Regions from separate parts of the Desulfosporosinus sp. genome, predicted to be linked through region 2. Evidence: predicted binding sites of a transcription regulator. Region 2 holds the regulator's gene; the other holds the start of a gene.
The links. Region 2 encodes LexA, which represses DNA repair genes until DNA is damaged. Its sites were predicted from a motif close to CNAACANNTGTTNG; they were not measured.

Region 1 (8,159 bases), on a different contig from region 2:
ACTTATTCCGAGGAGTATCACTTCTCGAGGTCAACACGATGGGAACTTGAGCCCCAAGTACAATTCCCGCCATTGTGGCTCCAGCAAAATAAACCATCGATTTACCCAAAACATTTCCTACTTCTATAGTAGGAGTTAAGAATAGATCTACATCTCCGTTGATCTTACTGTGAATTCCCTTGTGTTTCAAAGCTACTGCGCTGACCGCACCATCGAGTGCCAAGGGACCTTCCACGATTGCCCCTGGGAATTTTCCTGCTTGGCCCATTTTCACAAGCGCCTGAGCATCCATTGTCGCAGGCATTTTTGAATCTACTGTTTCGTTAGCAGCTAGAAGTATTACTTTTACCAAATCCATCCCAATGCCCTGCAAATAACATAGGCTATTCTCTAATATTTCCTTTTTCTGAGTAAGACTTGGAGCAATATTCATACCCCCGTCAGTAACAAATAGCAAACGAGAAAACCCGGGAACTTGAAATGCAGCCAGGTGACTTAGTAACCGTCCTGTCCGAAGACCTTGTTCTGAACGAAGCACTGCTCTTAAAAAATCCGAACTATTGATAAGCCCCTTCATCAAGAAATGCGCTTGCCCATCAACTATAGCATCAACTGCCCTATGTGCAGCTTTCAGCGGATCTGGCTCATGAATTAACTCTGCTCTTTGCAAGCCTAACCCTATCTCTAGCGATAATCTCTTAATTATTTCAACATCACCAATTAGCACAGGTGTAATTAAACCTTCTTTTTCAGCTAGTTTGATGGATTCCATAACATCTTTATCTGCAGCAGCCGCTACGGCAACCTTGGCCCGACCTAAACTTTTCGCCCTCTCATATAAAGCATCAAATCCGCTAAAGCGCATTCTTTCACCCCAATTCAAAAACCCTTATTCCTAGTAGGTCTTAGCCTTCTCTTCACCATGAAGGACCCTCAATGCACCGAGAGCTAATGCTTCCATCTCCTCTTCTCCAGGGACTACAATAACTGGGGAAATAAAGGATACTCTCCGAACAATTTCTGAGGTGATAAATTCTGAATAAGCAAGTCCTCCAGTTAGGATAATATGATCGATCTCTCCAGCTAATACTGTAGCCATCGCACCAATTTCCTTAGCCACTTGATAACACAGACCCTCTAGGATAAGCCCGGCATACAAGTCACCTTCGTTCATACGTTTCTCGGCTTCCCGCGCATCTTTAGTCCCAAGGTATCCGTACATACCGCCTTCTCTGAGGATCTTTGTTCGCATTTCTTGTTCTGTGTACTTACCAGAATAACAGAGTTTCACGAGTTCAGAAACAGGTAGGGTGCCACAACGTTCAACAGAATATGGCCCTTCATTGTTGGCATTGTTCACATCAATCATTTTTCCCTTACGGTGTGGAGCCACCGAAATTCCTCCGCCCAAATGGGCAATAATCAGATTAACCTCATGGTAGGCTTTTCCCATCTGAGAAGCCACTTTTCGAGCGACAGCCTTCATGTTTAAAGCGTGAGATTGACTTCTACGTGGTATTTCTGAAAGTCCGGAAAGCCTAGCGACCGGCTCAAATTCGTCAACTGATACAGGATCCACAATATACACTGGGACATTAATTCTCTGTCCCAGGGAATAGGCCATGATTCCACCTAGATTTGAAGCGTGTTCCCCACCCGGCGCATTTTGTAGGACATTTACTAGGTGTTGATCAACAACATAAGTGCCTCCTACAAGAGGTTTGAGCATACCGCCACGTCCCACAATTCCATCAAAAGAATTTAACGGGGTTCCATTTTCTTTTAGCAAGCTTAGAATAGTTAGAATTCGATAGTCACATTGATCAACCACGCGAGGGAAAGCGTTAATATCCTTGGACGGGTGATCAATTACTTGTTTCCAAAGACAGGTCTCACTTTCATAAGCTGCGACCTTTGTTGAAGTTGAACCCGGATTTATAGCAAGTACTTTCACTAACTTCCTCCTTTACAACCATATCTATCTTACAACTCGTAAATTATATCATAAAGCAAAGAGAATATTTAAATCCACTAAGCGCTTCAAAAAACCTTGCAAATCTACCTAAAACTAATACTATCTTGTGTATTATCTTCTGTTCCGGGCAATAAGATACTCCTTCGTTATATTCCCAAAATAGTATGACGTCAGAGCATAAAAGTTTGCTTTACAAAAAGGAAAGTGTTCCTCAGACAATTAAACGCTGTAGGAACACTAAAATTCCGCCCCTGATCCACTGGGTATCTTCCCGGAGGAAGGGCTAATAATCATTAATGAAATATAATCCACTTCCCATTTATGAAGCTATAACACGCCGGGCACCGAGATATCGTTTTGCCCAATAAGAGGTGGTCATGTCATCGTAAGATACACCACCCGAGGAAGAATGAATCATAGTGTTATTTCCAACGTAGATTCCAACATGGGATGCTCCAGAAGAGTATGTGGCAAAAAACACTAAATCACCAGGCTTTAGGTCAGCCTTTTTGACGGAAACTCCATTTTTAAACTGCTGTTCGGAGGTTCTACTCAGAGATATGCCACTTTTTCGGTATACGTATTGAACATATCCCGAACAGTCAAATCCCGGTGAGGGAGACGTCCCCCCCCATACATACTTCGTGCCTAAAAAGTTAGCAGCGAAATTAAGAAGTTGTTTAGCTCCACCCGTAATAGCAACCGTACCTGCAACCCCTCGACTTGAAGATCCCTGTGAAACTGAACCGGGAGACTCCTTTTCTTTTGCTGCATAGGCTGCTTCAAGTTTTTCCTGTTCAATTAATTGTTGTATGCGATTAACCTTAGCTTTAGCCGATATGGAAGCATTAAGTGCCACTTTTTCTTCTTTGCTTAATTGATCAAGGATAACCTGTTGCTTATCGAGTACTTGTTGTACAGTTTGTTGGGTTTCAGTTTTATCTTGAATCGTAGCTTGAATAGTTTTCTTCTTCTGTTCTATCTGTTCCATCTGGTGATTCATGGTCTGTTTTAACTGTATAATGTCTTCTTGAAGCTTACTATGAGTCTGAACGACCATCTGAATCTTGTCTGCACGATCAATAAAATCTGATAAACTAGTGGCTTCAAACAAAACAGCCAGGTATGTAGTGGCACCATCTTCATAGTTACTTCTTAAAACTTGTCCTAGAGCTTTAATGTATTCTTGACGTTTAGTTTCAAGTTTCTGTTGCTCGTTTTCCAATTCGTTCAGATGATTTTGTTCCTCGGTGAGTTTGGCTTGTTCCCGCGCTATACTATTATTTAATGCCTCTACAGATTGCTTTAAAGCCAAAAGCTGTGCCGTTGCATCTGCAACTTTTTCTTTCTGAGCACTCAATACTCCATTTAATTGATTTACTTGTTGTTGAGATTGAGTCAGTTGCTGCTGTAGGTTATCAGCTCGGGCCGGTATAGATACCGAGGCTAATAGAAAGACTCCAATCATACTGACTAGGGTTGTCTTACGCAAAAACTGTATCCTGATCATATTCAACTTAACCCCTTAAATGCATTTTCTTCTTCAATCTCATGGCGTTGTGTTAGCAACATTCTTTTCTTTAAGATATGTTAATTCGCTATGAAGCAATTAATTTCCTTGTTTTAATTCACACTTTATTAATTTTCAGTCCATTCCCTTATCTGCATTGAAAAAGCGCCTCTTTTAAATTATTAAAGTAAGCGCTTTAACATCCTGCCTATAGTTTTTGGTTTATATTTCAGTTGCTTATCCTGTAAGTGGATAGAGGATCCCTAGTGCAAACCTCAGTACCTGACAGCCTCGTTCCTGTTCCTGTCTCAGCCACTTGCCATCGTGCAAACTCATCCTTTTCGTTTAATTCGGTCATTTGACCCCAATAACGTTTTGGCATCAAAGTCCTTTGACAGCGCGGGTTAATCCTGTCTTCAATGGCAATCGTTTTAAAGAATTGTTTCCATAATCGACGGTATTCCACCTCTGCAGAATCAATTTCTGGCAAAGTTAACTCGTCAACAGATATCAGCTCTGCCTTTTTCGACTGATAGATTAAGGCCATCCTATGAGTTTTATCATAAATCATAAACCGTTCACTCCGGTATCGATCACAAAAATGCGGTGACAAAAGAGGAAGGACATAATTCTTAGGTTCAATGACTGCTACAAGCACTTCACCGTAGACAGAAAACCGAACGAAACCCTTGAACTTATGACTCTCCGATGTTAAGTGTTGTACTGCTTTTTGGAGAGAACAAACTATATCATCAGTAAGCATAGTCATTACCTTGCCCCCATGTTTAAATCCTAAACGCAGAAAATGGAGGATTAACAATTCCTTGTTCGGAACACAAGTTAAGAAACCAAGTTTCACCAAGTCCTGGGCTAGAGAGGATATCTTCATCGGAATTGAGTTGTAGACCCTGTCCGCCTTGTGTTCATCCGTTTCAATCCATTTTGCCGTATCAAAAAGAGTCTGTTGATCACTGGGCGGCCGTATAAGGCTTGGGATTTCCTTGAACTCATAGCTGGCAAAGACGCAACACATTAGTCCCTCAAAACTTCCATCATAAGCGTAGACTATATCTGTCCCGTCAGGCATTGTTGCACATCCTCTCTTTTAACCAACGGTTCGGTAAAAAATGAGAGCTGTTCAGGAAACTGTGACGGAAGCTTATACTGATCTGCCATTAGGGATCTAATGGCTCCATCTGAAGTTATTTTCAGTCCCTCCAAAACCTTTCCCTTACAGGTTACAAAATACTGCGCTCGTTTTAGGACAACACCTATCTTTTTAAGGCCTGAAAAATCTAGCGCTCCGTTTCTTCTAGCTGATAGAATTCGTTGAGCACTAGTAACCCCTATTCCCGGCACTCTCAAAAGCATCTCATAGGGTGCTTTATTAATTTCAAGCGGAAATATATCTAAATGGTTAAGAGCCCAATTGCACTTAGGATCAACTTGTAGGTTGAAATTGGGATTATGTTCATCGAGTAGTTCTTTAGCCTCAAAGCCGTAAAAACGCAATAGCCAATCAGCCTGGTATAACCGATGCTCCCGCAAGAGTGGTGGTTTCGTATCCCTTGAAGGCAAGAGGGAATTCTCTGATATTGGCATATATGCTGAGAAAAAGACCCTTTTAAGATGGTATTTTCTGTACAACCCTTCAGTTAGAGTTAATATTTTGTGGTCAGTATCAGGAGTTGCCCCCACAATCAGCTGGGTGCTCTGACCAGCCGGCACAAATTTCGAAGCATGACGATATTTTACAAGATCTGTACAGTTTTCCTGGATCTTGGCTGAAATCAGTCCCATTGGACGAAGGATGGACTCCTTTGTCTTGTTCGGAGCTAAAAGTTTCAGACTCTCCTGAGAAGGCAGCTCAATATTAACACTCATCCGATCAGCTAAAAGCCCTAGACGAGTAATGAGCTCACTATCAGCTCCCGGTATAGCCTTAACATGAATATAGCCATTAAAGTTATAAACCTTTCGCAACAACTCAAGAGCTTTAATTAATTGTTCAGTTGTATAGTTAGGACTTTTAATTACTCCGGAGCTTAGAAACAAGCCCTCTATATAGTTTCGTCGGTAGAAATTTATTGTAAGTTCGGCAAGTTCTTGGGGCGTAAATGCCACTCTTAAGGTATCATTTGATACACGATTGATACAGTATTGACAATCATAAATACAGACATTCGTCAACAGGACCTTCAGTAAGGATATGCACCGCCCATCAGCTGAAAAACTGTGACATATGCCAGCTTTAGCGGCACTTCCGATACTGCCGAACTTCCCTTTTCTATCGACTCCACTAGAAGTACATGCAACATCATATTTCGCTGAATCTGACAAAACTGTCAGTTTATCAAAAATATCAATGGTTAAACACCTCTAACTTGTTTCTCTAAACTTTATAATAAAGGAAACATACGTTCTTGTCAAAGGGGGTAAAACCAAACGCTTGTAGTTTTACAGATGTTTTTGGTTTCTCTTATTTTTTATATAATGGCAACTCCTTGAATTTCTCCAATCCCACGATCACCATGAAGTAATCCATAGTTCATTGCTCCAGATTCCATTTTCAATAACCACAGTTTTCTTCCTTTTTCACTAATAATCTCCATTACTATCTTGATTGCCATGTCATATTTTCGACTATTATTGATTCACTCAATCATATTTCACTAAGTTCCTACTTAAATTGCTGTATTAATACTTACAATCCTCACCACCTTTTGCATTTATATTGAAGTATACTGAACGGGGATTTTCGCATATAAGCATTATTGGTAACCAAAGATGATAATGCAGGTTATGCTTTGTATTTTTTCTCTAGGTTCCTTTACTTAAAAGCACCTTTCTACTTAATAAGAACGAGGTGACAGAAACAGGGAGTGAATAGATGTTTATACCCAGTATAAAAAGACAGAGGATTTCATTACATTAAGTATAAGTGATTCTGGCTGCGGTATTCCTGAAGAATGTATTGTTAACATTTTTGAGCCGTTTTTTACAACAAAAGAAGGCGGTACCGGATTGGGTTTATGTGTATGTAAAAATATCGTTGACAGACATAAGGGAACAATAATTGTTACCTCAAAGCTTGGTGAAGGAACTACTTTTACTATAAAACTTCCTATTCCAACTAGTCTATTTACTGAAAATGTTGCTTAACTTAATTCCTTGACAGTTGCGTAAAATCATTAATAAACACTCCCCTGCTGTAGGGTAATAGGTAGGTGGACGAAATGAATTCTGAAGAGTTAAGGATCTGTGAAAACAATATGCGGTATAAATTTTGCCCCCATTGTGGTGGCAAACTATCCTTAGAAGAGACATTTTCCCTTAGTAGACCCAAATGTGTAAACTGTAATAGAATATTTTATCAGAATCCTGCAGTAGGAGTTGCTGCCATAATTATTAGAAACAAAAAGATACTTTTGGGAAGAAGGAGAAATTCAAGCCATCGTGATATGTGGTGTATTCCCTGCGGGTATGTGGAGTATTACGAGGATGCTAAAGAAGCCTTGATTCGAGAAATGAAAGAGGAAACGAATCTGGATATCAAATTAAGTACAGTATTTGATATACATTCAAATTTCCATAATCCGGCACAGCACACAGTGGGAATATGGTTTTTAGTAGAAGAACATCTTGGAGATATAGCTCCGGGAGATGATGTAGAAGCATTAGATTTCTTTTCGACTGCAGAGATCAAGGAACAAAATATAGTGCTTGCATTTCCTACAGATGTACGAATATTAGATGATCTTGTTAATAAAGGATTGATACGTTAATGGATCCGCTAAAGAAATAATACCGTGTATCCCATGGACCGAAAGGCACGATAGTGTCTGTGGAGAGTGTCGCCGAGCAAAAAATACTCCATCGTTATATTTTTACTACCATAGTATGAAGCTATATTATTTTTCACCGTATATACCTATTAAACCGTATATACCTATTAATCTTAACATTTTAAATGGATATGAGGTAAAATACATGGCTAAAATAACGAAAGAGATACAAATGCCTCTCTACCTAAAGTCTTTCAATTGCATAGGTTCTGCCTGCGAGGATAGCTGCTGCTTTGGTTGGAGCAGTATTACGGTGGACAGCAAAACCTTCAAAAAATACAGCAAGATCCACGACACAGCATTGAAAGAAATAATCGATAATAAGGTCGTGCTCAACCAAACAGAACAAAGTGAAGAAACCTACGCCAATGTAATACTAAACAATGATTCAACTTGCCCTTTTTTGACTGAAAAAAAACTTTGCCTAATACAGTTAAAACAAGGAGAAAAATATTTACCCAAGATTTGTTTTGCTTTTCCTCGGGTAACTAATGTTATCAACGGTATCCTAGAAAAATCCGCAGTCATGTCTTGCCCAGAGGCTGTACGCGTGGCACTGTTAAACGCCAAAGGAATTGACTTTATTTCAGTACAAGAAACTCTAGATGTGCGCAATAATATTTCGATTTCACTTAATACCAATAATGATCCAGCCTTCACTGATACACCCAATGAGTATTTTCAGGATTTACGAAATTTTACACTTCATATATTAAAGAACAGGGATTATAAGCTCGAGGAACGGCTTATTATCCTAGGATTATTTTTTCAAAGGCTTGCAAAAGTATGTGATGAAAAAAAGGTTGATACTATACCTGAGCTCATTGCT
Region 2 (8,159 bases):
TACCAAGTGCATGCATTGCTTCGCTGATAATGTATTCGCGGAGCATCGGTCCAAGTGCCGCTCGGCCATCTCCTCCACGAGAATATGGCGTTCGGCCTGAACCTTTGAGCTGAATATCAACCCGCTCACCCTGAGGAGTGATCTGCTCACCAAGCAACAAAGCTCGTCCGTCCCCTAACATGGCGAAATGTCCAAATTGATGACCGGCATAAGCTTGAGCAAGAGGAGACGAGCCTTCTGGAACCTGGTTACCGGCTAGCACCGCTACCCCGTCTTTGCTACCCAGCTCCTGGAGGTTCAAACCAAGGGTTAATGCCAAAGGCTCGTTGAGAATGATCAACTTTGGGGACTGGACAGCAGTTGGTTTGAGACTAGTGAACATCAGTTTTGGCAGACGAGCATAACTATTGTCTAAGTTCCATCCGGTTGCATTTATTTCATTTTCTTTAGTCATGGTATCTCCTTTTCTTCTTTAGTTCTCAAACACCATATAGGTCAACATTTTTGGGATATGTACTTTATTCGGATATGATTCTCCATTACATTGTAACCCTTTTTAGTGTCTACCTCTTCAATTATATTATACCGTTACATATACATAGGAAATGAAATGAATTATTCAGGAACATAGGAAAAGCCAGTCTTAAACTGGCTTTCAAACGATTCTTCGAGCTTTTCCTCTTTAAAATCAACGGGTGTGTGAAATGATTAAGTCAACGGACTGAATTGCCCTTTGTTTTAATCTTATAGCTCGTGTTAGGTCCTTTATGCGGGTGATCCGTTGTTTTATCCTCGGTATTTAATAGGACATCGTCAATCTCAATTTCTGCATAGTCCCCCTCGGGGGTTTTAATACACTGGCAACAATCATCACATTGTTTCGTCGGATCTAAATCACAAACATCACAATCACCGCATTCAGTACATACACGATCCTCTAAAATACAGGAATCTCCAAGGTTATTCAAATTTCAAATCCTCCATTAAACTTCTGTGATCAAGTAAATAAATAAGTCCTATGAATACTAGCTAAAACAATCCCGGACTCAAAATTAAGGATCTTGGATCTTTAGCTAGCCCTTTCAGAGCAGCTTTTGGACGCTGCTCAGCCCAGGTCTCATCGAGTAATAAAATAGTATCTTCGTAGCGTTGCTTGCTTCCCAATAAGACCAGCAATAAGTCTCCGTCTGGTCGTGAGACATAAGTTACCAGACATTGTCCTGCTTCTGTCGTAGTTCCCGTTTTTAAACCTTTGTCTCCAGGATAAACCTCAAGGAGTCGATTTGTATTTTGTAAATAGGCATTATGTAATATCCCTTCCGCGTCAGTCCATTGGACATGAGCGCTGACCTCTTGAACAAATCCCATGAGTTCCTCATTCTCGATAAATTGAAGGGCAATTTTACTCAGATCATTGGCTGTAGTGTATTGGCCTGGTTCGGGCATTCCATGCGGGGTTGTAAAGTGAGTATTTTGACACCCAAGAGTAGCCGCATATTCGTTCATTCTCTGAGCAAAGGCTGGAATTGACCCACTGATTTTCACCGCCAAAGCTGCAGCTGCATCGTTAGAACTATTAACATAAAGGGCAGTTAATAAGTTTTGCACGGATATTTGGTCACCTGGTCTGAGTCCTAGTCGAGAGCCTTCAACATTTACTTCCGTTCCGACTTTTATGATATCCGTCGTTTTTAATACATCAATTGCTATAAGCCCAGTGATTAGTTTTAACGTACTGGCAGGGGCTCGTTGGGTATCTGGGTTATGGGATTTCAAAATTTGATTTGTCTCAGGATTAATAAGGACATAGCTCAAGTCTTGCGTTGAAAGATTTGTTTTAATTGAATTTGACTTCGGTATATCTTGTTTTGTCTCAGCGATTGCTGGTTTGATCACTGGGTTGAGGTTTGCTGTACTTAGATAATGAACTGACACTAATAAAATAAAAATGGTTAGAATGGATATCGTCATTCTCTTAAGTTTAGATTTAACTCTCGAATATCGCTGTTTAGGTTGTTTCACAATAACCCCTCTTTTTGTAACTATAAACAACGACATTATAACTAATTTAGGGAATAGAGGCAAGCTTAATGAATCTCTAAGCAGAACATGGCTATTTTCCTTCCTCCCAAATTTGCCATACTACCAAAAAAGGATAGGGATTAATCCATTGCCCGTTAGGGAGTTCAATACCAAGATGAAGATGATCGGGTGTCGTTAAAGCATCTCCTGTATGTCCCATCCCTCCAATTAGCTCCCCCGCTTCTATTCGATTCCCTTTACAAAGTTCCGGGGAAATATATTGGAGGTGTGCGTAATAATAGTAATTCCCATCGTCTCCGCGTACACCCACACGTTCTCCTCCCAGACGATTCCAACCAAGCTGTTCGATTATCCCCCCGCAAATATTGACGACGGGCGTACCTTCTTTTCCAAATACATCCGTACCTTCATGTCTGCGTGCTCCTCCTTCTCGATCAGCACCAAAACTATCTTCGAACCAATACTTTCCGATGACCGGAAAATGATATAGATTTGGTTGGAAATAGGAATACTGCTTAAGAATTTCACGATGTCTTCCCACAAGCTTAACTGTTTCCTCCCGGAGTACACCCCACTTTAGATCTGAGAAAGGAACATTAGCATTAAGTTGGTCAACTAGGGGTTGGGCCTCTCTTTGTGGAATTGTCGAACGTATTGCTAACAAGTCCTCATAGGAGATAAACGAAGATCTGTTTTTTTCTTCTAGACATTGTTTAACTAGTGTTGGAGGTATTGAACTGAAATACGGATAAATATCTGGAGATATGTTCGGTGGACGATGGATTACCTGCCAAGAAACTATCCCTATAATAATCAGAATGCACAACTGTGTAAATCCTCGAAATAAGTTAAAGGGAAATTTCATAGTTTCCTCCTACTCTACATTTATAGGTTTATGGTTTTGCTTTTAACGAACATTTGTTTGCACATTTTCGAGAAGAATGGTACAATATTCCTTAATAGATGGGGGTGTTTTTTTATGTACCCGGATTTATCTCAGCGACAAACAAAGATTTTGGAATTTATTAAGGATCAAATACGAAAAAAAGGATATCCACCTGCCGTTCGGGAGATAGGGGAAGCTGTTGGCCTGCTATCTAGCTCTACGGTGCATGGCCACCTCCAGACTTTGGAGGAAAAAGGATATATCCGACGTGATCCTACCAAGCCAAGGGCAATCGAGATTCTGGATAGTTCTAGTGAAGTACTCCATATTCAGAACGTAGTGCAAGTCCCAATTGTAGGACATGTTACAGCCGGCCAGCCTATTACAGCTATCGAAAACATCGAAGGTACCTTTCCTCTCTCGGCTGATTTTGTTCGCCAGGACAACATGTTCATGCTTCGTGTGCAAGGAGAGAGCATGATTGAAGCAGGAATTTTAGATGGGGATTACATTATCGTCCGTCAACAGAATCAGGCTCGCAATGGCGAAATTGTTGTGGCCTTAATTGGTGATGAGGCTACAGTAAAACGCTTCTATAAAGAAAGAACGCTCATTCGACTCCAACCGGAGAATTCTGCAATGGAGCCGATCTACTCTCAAGATGTTTCAATCTTAGGAAAAGTTGTTGGTGTTTTCCGTTCTCTCTAAGATATAAGGCACTTATAACAAGATATGCTCTAGACAAAAAAGTTAACCTTATTACCTTTATATTTCTTCAAAAAAATAGTCTATGTTCTTCTTTTGTTTGCTCAGACTGTCGTTACCTTATGTTTTCTAAGTAATTAAAAAGCCGGTTCTCCTTTTTGAGGAAAACCGGCTTTTATCTTTGCTTTAAGTTAGATTGAGATTTTGCTGATTTGCTTGTCCTTGAACCGTTCCAGGCCTAAAGAGATTAGACGGTCAATCAATTCAGGATAGGGTATTCCAGTAGCCTCCCAAAGCTTAGGATACATTGAAATTTCCGTAAAACCTGGTAAGGTATTTATCTCATTAACAAATATTTCACGTTTAGACGTTACAAAAAAATCAACTCGACTTAATCCGTTAGCTTCAACTGCACGAAAGGCTTCAATAGCCATGCTTTGTAATTCTTTAATCACTGAGTCCTCTAAGGCAGCTGGAATCAACAGACTGGATCCAATGTTTGAATATTTTGCTTCATAAGTATAAAACTCTTGCGCAGGTAAAACTTCCCCTGGAATCGACGCTATAGGCGCATCATTTCCCAGGACTGAGACTTCTATTTCTTGACCAATGATGGTCTCTTCTATGACGATTTTGCGATCAAAGATAGCTGCGGTCTTCAGGGCTTCCATCAACTCTTCACGATCATGAGCTTTAGAAATACCCACACTAGATCCTAAATTGGCAGGTTTTACGAAGCATGGATAACCTATCGTTTCTTCAATCTCGTTCAGACATTGTTCCGGACCATTGAGGAATTCAGATCGCAAAAGAGTAACATAGCGGGCTAAGGGCAGATTCTTTTCCAGAAAAACCGCTTTCATACGATCTTTATCCATACCAAGAGAGGATCCTAATACCCCTGAACCTACATAGGGAACATTAGCCATTTCAAGTAAACCCTGAAGAGTTCCATCTTCTCCAAAAGGACCGTGAAGGACCGGAAAAATAAGGTCAAACTTCCCTTGATCTGGGAGGGTATGCCCATTTAAAGACATAAAACGTGGGTTGGTTGGATCAATAACCAGATTAACCTGAATGGACTCATTTGGTTCAGGAAATCCATCCTTTAAAAGAGTTTCTGGTAAGACACCCCAAAACCATTGGCCTTGTTTACTAATACCGATGGTTTCAACCTTGTAACGGTTTCGGTCGATTGCTTTGTATATTGACCGTGCAGAATTTAATGAAACCTCATGCTCACCTGAGCGACCGCCAAAAAGAAGAACGACGTTTAGTTTGTGATCATCCACAATACTCCACCCTCTCAATAAGTAGTTAGATAGTAAAGTAAACCAGTATGTGCTCACTGTCCCATAAATTTTAAACTAGCCTCTCGGGATAAAGGTGCAACTTATAAAAGTATATGCGTAAAAACGAAAAAAGCTCCCACCTAACGGGCAAGAGCTCCTATTTGATCTATTGGCCAATATCGAAAAAGAGTTCTTCCAGTAATATTTTCGACGGGTAGAAATCCCCATTCTCTAGAGTCCGCACTGTTGTTGCGATTATCTCCCATAACAAAGACCGAATTGTTGGGAACCACTATTGGACCGAAATCCTTCATTGATGTTTCAAATAAATAGGGTTCATAAAGAGGTTGATCGTTAACATAGGTTTTCTTATTTCGTATTTCAACTTTATCCCCTGCTAAACCCACGACTCGCTTAATATAGTCATCCGTGGCATGAGCACTTGGCGGTGGATGAAAAACAATAATATCTCCAGGACTAATATGATCGAACCGTTTAAAGAAAAACTTGTCCACTATGACTCGGTCCTCGAGCTGAATGGTTGGAAGCATGGAACCCGTTGGGATTTTACGTGCTTCAATAACATAGGTGCGCAAAACCCAAGAAAGAGCAAAGGCAATGAGGACAATTTCTACGAGTTCTATCAAAAAACGTGCTGAACTTTTTGGTTTCTCAGATTCTTCCATATAAGCACCTCTTTTCCCCTTACATAGTAACACAGATCTACGGATGTTTAAATGGTTTAAACCTCTCTAGCGCAGCAGCCCTTGTTCCCACATAGTTAGGGCTGCTAAGATATTCCCCATTTGAACATAGGTGTAGGATATACCACCTTGCTGATAAACAATATACGGTTCACGAAGAGGTCCGTCAGCGGAAAATTCGCTGGTGGATCCTTGGATAAACGTTCCGCCAGCCATAATGATTTTATCTTCATATCCCGGCATTTCCGACGGGATAGGTAAAACATGAGAATCAATGGGTGATCCTTTTTGAAGACCTTGGCAGAAAGCAATCATTTTTTCTTGAGATCCAAGTTTGACTGCTTGAATGAGATCTGTTCTCGGGGCTTCCGGTTCCGGATGGACTTCAAACCCTAAAGCTCGCCAAAAGGCGGCAGAAAAGACTGCCCCTTTAATAGATTCGGAAACGGTTAAAGGGCTGAAGAATAAACCTTGATAAAATAAACGCTGCCACTCTAAAGTTGCTCCCATGTGCCCGCCAACCCCTGGTGCCGTTAGGCGCTGGGCACTAAGCTCCACTAAATCTGAGCGCCCGGCTACATATCCACCCGTTGGGGCTAGACTTCCTCCCAGATTTTTAATGAGGGAACCTGCCATTAAATCCACACCGATATCACCTGGTTCCTGAGCTTCGACCAGTTCTCCATAGCAATTATCAACAAAAATAATCAGTTGAGGATAGTTTGATCTGATAAAATCCACTAATTCCTTCAACTGAGCGATCATAAGTGCATTTCTCCAAGCATATCCCCGGGAACGTTGAACCATCAGCAGGCGAGTTTTATCCGTTATGGACTTTTGGATAAGATCAAACTGTAGTTTACCCATAGAGTCCAAAGGAACAGTATCATATAATACCCCAAAGTCCATGAGACTCCCTTGCCCTTTTCCCCTTAGTCCAATCACTTCTTCCAAGGTATCATAGGGTTTTCCGCTCACAGAGATAACATGATCTCCCGGGCGTAGAACTCCGAATAAAGCTGCTGCAATAGCATGTGTGCCTGATACAAACTGACCTCGGACAAGGGCTGCTTCTGTCCCTAAGATACGAGCCACTATGCCATCCAGAACCTCACGTCCTGAATCACCTAAGCCATAGCCGGTTGTTCCCTGTAAATGATAGCTTGCGACTCGTTCCTCTTGAAAGGCCTTCAAAACTTTTTCATGGTTTTGTCGTGCTATTTCTTGTAATCCAGGTAATTGACTAAAGAGTGCTTCTTCTGCTTTAGAAACTGCATCGTTAATCAATGTCGGCCATTTCTGATTCGAATACAAAAAAACTTCCTCCTAATATATAAACTAGTATAAAACTTGGTTATACCCACGCCGCCGCGCGCGAAGACACTGTCTTCGCACGTATTAACTCTTCTTGCAGACACTGTCTTCGTACTTAATTAGCATTCTTGCAGCCACACGATGGCGCCAGCCTTAGATGCACAAGGTTCCTAAAACTACCTGGTTAGCAAAGAACTAATATGTTGCCATACCGGCCTCAGAGAGTCTCCACGGGTAAGAGATATCTTGATGGGATAAGGAAGGTACCCTGCCAGCTCATTTAGATTATCGTCATCATCAACCTTATCGACTTTATTGAGCAACGTGATCATAGGTTTATCCGCACATCCCAACTGGTTTAGAACCTCCTTAACCGTTTCAGCGTGTTGGAGTGCTTGGGGATGACTGGCATCGACAACATGAATCAAACCATCCGCTTGTTGAACTTCTTCTAAGGTCGCAATAAAGGCTCGAAGAAGTTGAGTGGGCAATTTACGAATAAACCCAACTGTATCGCTTAGCAGGATTTCTAGAGTAGAGTCAATTTTAATACTACGAACAATCGGATCTAAGGTAGCAAATAACTTGTTTTCACCGGCTGGTAAGTCTGATCTGCTGCCGGCTCTCTCCATAGCAAGTTTCATAAAGGTTGTTTTCCCAGTATTAGTATACCCTACTAAAGCAATGATCGGCAGTCCACTTCTGGTTCTTTGTCGGCGCTGTACATCACGGTGCTGTAAGACGAGCTTTAATTCTTTCTCAAGGGAATTTATACGGTCTCGCATTCTTCTTCGATCAAGCTCCAATTTTGTTTCGCCAGGTCCCCGGGAGCCAACTCCCGCACCTAAACGAGAGAGAGCTTGTCCCTGTCCGGTCAAATAAGGCAGGAGATGCTTAAGCTGTGCTAATTCGACTTGCAGTTTACCCTCTCGAGACTGAGCACGCTGGGCAAAGATGTCCAAGATTAATCCCGTACGATCGAGAACTTTTAATCCGGTTTCCATCTCTAATGTTCGCAACTGGGTTGGAGATAGTTCATCATCACAGATTAGAACATTAGCTTCCGTCTCCTGTAGACGGTGAACCAATTCTTCAAGTTTTCCGCTGCCAAAATAGCTGCGTGTTTGACCATAGCGACGTAACTGGACCAACTGACCGACCACATTGACTCCGGCGGTACGAGCCAGTTCCCGCAGTTCTAATAAATCTTCATTC

Region 1: the regulator LexA is predicted to act here: its motif matches at 5,896-5,909, upstream of HGJ98_RS21045 (putative DNA modification/repair radical SAM protein).

Annotation. Positions count from the first base shown of each region.
Region 1 is NZ_JABZFS010000087.1:1,345-9,503, reverse strand. It holds gene HGJ98_RS21065 (bifunctional enoyl-CoA hydratase/phosphate acetyltransferase) at 1-883, opposite strand, end outside; gene buk (butyrate kinase) at 896-1,954, opposite strand; gene HGJ98_RS21055 (C40 family peptidase) at 2,295-3,485, opposite strand; gene HGJ98_RS21050 (TIGR03915 family putative DNA repair protein) at 3,715-4,572, opposite strand; gene HGJ98_RS21045 (putative DNA modification/repair radical SAM protein) at 4,551-5,852, opposite strand; gene HGJ98_RS21040 (hypothetical protein) at 5,972-6,115, opposite strand; gene HGJ98_RS21035 (ATP-binding protein) at 6,372-6,647, shown strand; gene HGJ98_RS21030 (NUDIX hydrolase) at 6,722-7,270, shown strand; gene fliB (flagellin lysine-N-methylase) at 7,476-8,159, shown strand, end outside.
Region 2 is NZ_JABZFS010000013.1:69,181-77,339, forward strand. It holds gene HGJ98_RS02340 (YdiU family protein) at 1-454, opposite strand, end outside; gene HGJ98_RS02345 (hypothetical protein) at 714-968, opposite strand; gene HGJ98_RS02350 (D-alanyl-D-alanine carboxypeptidase family protein) at 1,030-2,022, opposite strand; gene HGJ98_RS02355 (M23 family metallopeptidase) at 2,114-2,908, opposite strand; gene lexA (transcriptional repressor LexA) at 3,023-3,637, shown strand; gene HGJ98_RS02365 (D-alanine--D-alanine ligase family protein) at 3,826-4,926, opposite strand; gene lepB (signal peptidase I) at 5,067-5,612, opposite strand; gene HGJ98_RS02375 (methionine gamma-lyase family protein) at 5,679-6,944, opposite strand; gene hflX (GTPase HflX) at 7,121-8,159, opposite strand, start outside.